Regions from separate parts of the Trujillonella humicola genome, predicted to be linked through region 2. Evidence: riboswitches for the same ligand, from Rfam matches in the RefSeq annotation. Region 2 holds a riboswitch; the other holds the start of a gene.
What was found. Region 2 has a riboswitch for cyclic di-AMP ahead of ACK586_RS00065 (C40 family peptidase). Riboswitches for the same ligand answer to the same signal wherever they lie in the genome.

Region 1 (2,191 bases), on a different contig from region 2:
TGGACCGACCAGGACGAGGAGTTCGAGTCGCGGCTGCGCGCGATGGTGGACGCCGCCTTCGACGACGGGCGCACCCGCTCGGAGCTCGACGCGTTCGTCGCCCGCATCGCCCCGCTGGGCCGGTCCAACTCGCTCGCGCAGAAGCTGGTGCAGCTGACGATGCCCGGCGTCCCGGACGTCTACCAGGGCACGGAGCTGTGGGACCACTCGCTGGTCGACCCGGACAACCGGCGGCCGGTGGACTACGACCTGCGCCGCCGGCTGCTGGCCCGGCTGGACGAGGGCTGGGTGCCGGACGTCGACGACACCGGCTCGGCCAAGCTGCTCGTGGTGTCCCGGGTGCTGCGGCTGCGCCGCGACTCCCCCGAGCTGTTCGCCGGCTACACCCCGGTGACGGCGACGGGGCCGGCGGCCGGGCACGTGGTGGCCTTCGACCGGGGAGCGGTGACCGTCGCGACCCGGCTGCCGGCCCGGCTGGCCGCCACGGGGTGGGGCGACACCGCGCTGCAGCTGCCCACCGGCGCCTGGCGCGACGTCCTCACCGGGCAGCGGTCGGTGTCCACCGCCGGCGGCCTGCCCCTCGCGACGGTGCTGTCCGGGCTGCCGGTGGCGCTGCTCGTCCGCGACTGAGAGGGACCGCGACCTCCGGCGACAGGCTGTGACGGGCCGGGGACGGCCGGCGCTCCCCGGCCCGGCCTGTCGCCGCCACGCCGACGACACCCCGGGGGACCCGGCGCCGCCGAGGGGCCGGACACCGCCGCAGCACCCAGGCTCTGCGTGTGCACGGCGCAACACGCGCGCTCGGCACCAGGCCGCGGTCCGCCGAACTCCGTCCGCCGCACGCCTGACCTCGACCCATCGAGGACGGAGGCGGGGGACCCATCGGGCGCGCACGCGCGCCCCGGGGTGAAGCCGCCTCTGCGCGGCCGGGCACCGATCCGCCCGAACCCGACAGCTCACCTCGCAGGCGGTGATCGGGAGGATCACCATGTCCCAGCACCGTGCGCCCTCGCGCGCCCGCATCCGGACGCTCCTGCGCGGCGGCGCCGTCGCCGTCGGCTCCGCGGCCCTCGGGATCGGCCTGATGGCCGCACCCGCGGGCGCCGCCCCCGGGCACGACTGGAGCGGCGTCGCCCAGTGCGAGTCCGGCGGCAACTGGAGCATCAACACCGGTAACGGGTACTACGGCGGGCTGCAGTTCTACCAGCCGACCTGGGTGGGCTACGGCGGGCTGCAGTACGCCCCCCGCGCCGACCTGGCCACCCCCGCGCAGCAGATCGCGGTGGCCGAGCGGGTGCTCGTCGGGCAGGGCGTCGGCGCCTGGCCGACCTGCGGCCGGCACCTGCGCGGCGGGAGCACCCCGGCCGCGGCGGCACCGGCTCCCCCGGCGCCGGCCCCGGCCGCACGCCCCGCGGCCGCGGCGCCGGCCGCCTCCGGCAGCTACGTCGTCCGGCCCGGGGACACCCTCGCCAAGATCGCGCGGGCCCAGGGCGTGGACGGCGGGTGGCGCGCCCTCTGGGCGATGAACCGGGGCACGGTCGGCGATCCGAACAGGATCTACGTCGGGCAGCGGCTGGCCGTCTGACCGGCCGCCGGCGGTCCGGCCGGGACACCGGCCGGCCACCGGCGGTACGGCCCCGCCCGGCGGTCGGCGCAGGCCGCTACGGTCCGGGGGTGCGCGCCGCCGTCCGCACCCGCTACGGGCCACCGGACGTCGTCCGCGTGCTCGACGTGGACCCGCCGCGGGTCGGCGACGGCGACGTGCTGGTGCGGGTGCACGCCACCACGGTCAACCGCACGGACTGCGCCTACCGGGCGGGAACGCCGTTCCCCGTCCGGCTGCTCACCGGGTTCCCCCGGCCCCGGGTGCAGGTGCTGGGCACCGAGTTCGCCGGCGTCGTCGAGCGGACCGGGCCCGCCGTGACCCGGTTCTCGACCGGTCAGCGCGTGTTCGGCTACGTCGAGGGGCGCTTCGGCGCGCACGCCGAACTGCTGGCCGTGGCCGGAAGCGCGTCCGTGGCGCTGCTGCCGCCCGGTGTCGGCTTCGCCGAGGGCGCGGCGGCCACCGAGGGCGCGCACTACGCGCTGGCCATGGCCAGGGTCGCGCGGGTGGCCCGCGGGCAGCGCGTGCTGGTCCTCGGCGCGACCGGGGCGATCGGCTCCGCGGCGGTGCAGCTGCTGGCGGCCGGCG
Region 2 (2,191 bases):
CGCACGGCCACGAGCAGCAGGGGGATGACGGCGATCCCGGCGTAGAACGTCAGCCCGGCGCCGATCAGCGCGAGGTCGCGGCCGCGCAGCCGGTCGCGGACCGTGGCCCCGAGGAAGCGCAGCTCCGCGCGGACCCGGGCTCGGGTCCACGCGGACCCCGCGGGCAGCGGGGAGCCCGAGGTGCTCAGCCCTCGGACTCGGAGGTCTGGGTCGACGGGCCTTCCGTCTCGGCGCAGTCGGCGGTGTTCTCGGCGGTGCCGCACTCCTGCTCGTTGCGGTCCACGTCGGTGTTCGTCCCGCCCTCGGTGTTGCTGCACCCGGTGGTCACGGAGGCGGCGATGGCGAGGGCGACGAGCGGGCGGGTCAGTGCCCGCCGGGTGATGCGCATGCCCCGCAGAGTGCACGCGGGACCGCACCGGCAAACCCGGCGGACGACAGGGCCCGACGCCGTCATCCGGGGGCGTGGCCGGGGTCACCGCGGGCTCCCGCCCCGGGGCCGTCCGGCACGGCTCCGGTGCGCGGGCCGGTTCGAAGCGTCAGTGCAGGTCAGCCCCCCGGTCCTCGGGTAGGGACGCCGTCCCGGAGGTTGCGGCACGGAATCGGTCGCTCACCGTGAGCAAACGAATTACACGCTGGTGATTGTCACGGACCCGTCACGGCGCTTACCGTCTGTGCGTCCGGAGGGGCGCAGCGTCACCGACCTGGGTGACACCCCGCGGACGCCGTCGAGCCGGCCGACCCTCCCGAGGGGACGCCGGGCCGGGGACCCACCGCAGTCCTGGGGTGCAGTGCCCGCGGACCTCCCGCGAGCACCGGGCGTTCTCCCGCCCGAACCCGTCAGCTAACCCGGTAGGCGGCCGTCGGAGAAACGGAGAGCCGCCGGACCATGGCGACCCCTGAGCGTGCCTTCCCCGCGCGCCCGCACCACCCCCGCCGCAGCCCGGTCACCCGCCGGGCGCTGCTGCTGGCCTCCGCGATCGGCGTGGCCCTCGGCGTGACCCTCGTGCCGGCTCCCGCGGGGGCCGAGGAGCCGGGCACCGCGGCCGAGGCCGCCGAGCTGATGGCCGCCCGCGGTCACGAGCTCGAGGCGGTGACCGAGCAGTTCAACGAGGCACGAGAGCACCTCCTCGGTCTGCAGGCCGCCGCGGCGGAGGCCACGACCGCCGCCGACGCGGCGCAGGCGCAGGTCGCGGGCGCGCAGCAGCAGGTGCGCGGTGTGGCCCGCAGCGCGTGGACCGGCCAGACCGGTGGCTCGCTGGCGGCCCTGCTGACCAGCGAGTCGCCGGAGGAGTTCATCGACCAGGTCGCCGTCCTCGGCATGGTCGCCGACCACCAGAGCGACCTGCTGACCACGGCCGTGTCCGCCGGCGACGCGGCGGCCGCCGCCCGTGCCGCCGCCGACGCCGCGGCCGCCGAGGCGCAGCGCACCTACGACGCCGTCGCCGCGCAGCAGGCCGCGCTCGAGGCCGAGATCGCCGAGTACCGGGCCGACTTCCAGCGGCTGACCGCCGCCGAGCAGCAGGCCGCGCTGGCCGCGGCGGCAGCGGCGCACGCCGAGACCACCGCCAGCCGCGACGACCGCGAGGAGTCGACCGGGGCGACGGCGACCTCGGAACCCTCCGGGCCGGCCGCCTCGGCGCCCTCCGCGCCGGTCGTGACCGGCGGCGGGGCCGCCCAGGTCGCGATCGACACCGCCATGGCCCAGCGCGGCAAGCCCTACGTGTGGGCCGCCGCCGGGCCGCGCTCCTTCGACTGCTCGGGACTGACCCAGTACGCCTTCCGCGCCGCCGGGATCAGCCTGCCGCACTCCAGCCGGATGCAGTCCCAGATGGGCCAGGCCGTCTCCCGCGCCGACCTGCGCCCCGGCGACCTGGTCTTCTTCTACAGCCCCGTGAGCCACGTGGGCATCTACATCGGCAACGGCCAGATGGTGCACGCGCCGACGTCCGGGGACGTCGTGAAGGTCGCCTCGATCGACTCCATGGGCGGCTACTCCGGCGCCCGCCGCATCGCCGGGTAGTCGACGGGCCTCCCCGTCCTCCACCGCTCGCTCGCGCTCGCGGCGGGCCCCTACCGGGAGGCCGCCCGGGGTCGGGTGACCGCCTGCAGCAGGCCCCAGACGAAGCGGGCTCGCCGGCCGTCGGGCAGCGCGACCTCCCAGTGCGCCGGCGCCTGCGCCCCCACGTGCCGG

Region 1: it holds a riboswitch for cyclic di-AMP, as region 2 does, so the genes downstream of both, ACK586_RS04660 (transglycosylase family protein) here and ACK586_RS00065 (C40 family peptidase) in region 2, are expected to answer to the same signal.

What each region holds. Positions count from the first base shown of each region.
Region 1 covers NZ_JBJNRJ010000005.1:97,121-99,311, reverse strand. Annotated here, with positions in the region: gene treY (malto-oligosyltrehalose synthase) at 1-630, shown strand, start outside; cyclic di-AMP (ydaO/yuaA leader) riboswitch at 832-986, shown strand; gene ACK586_RS04660 (transglycosylase family protein) at 989-1,585, shown strand; gene ACK586_RS04655 (NAD(P)-dependent alcohol dehydrogenase) at 1,675-2,191, shown strand, end outside.
Region 2 covers NZ_JBJNRJ010000001.1:9,450-11,640, forward strand. Annotated here, with positions in the region: partial or broken gene ACK586_RS00055 (YhjD/YihY/BrkB family envelope integrity protein) at 1-263, opposite strand, end outside; gene ACK586_RS00060 (hypothetical protein) at 185-388, opposite strand; cyclic di-AMP (ydaO/yuaA leader) riboswitch at 759-851, shown strand; gene ACK586_RS00065 (C40 family peptidase) at 887-2,020, shown strand; gene ACK586_RS00070 (hypothetical protein) at 2,071-2,191, opposite strand, start outside.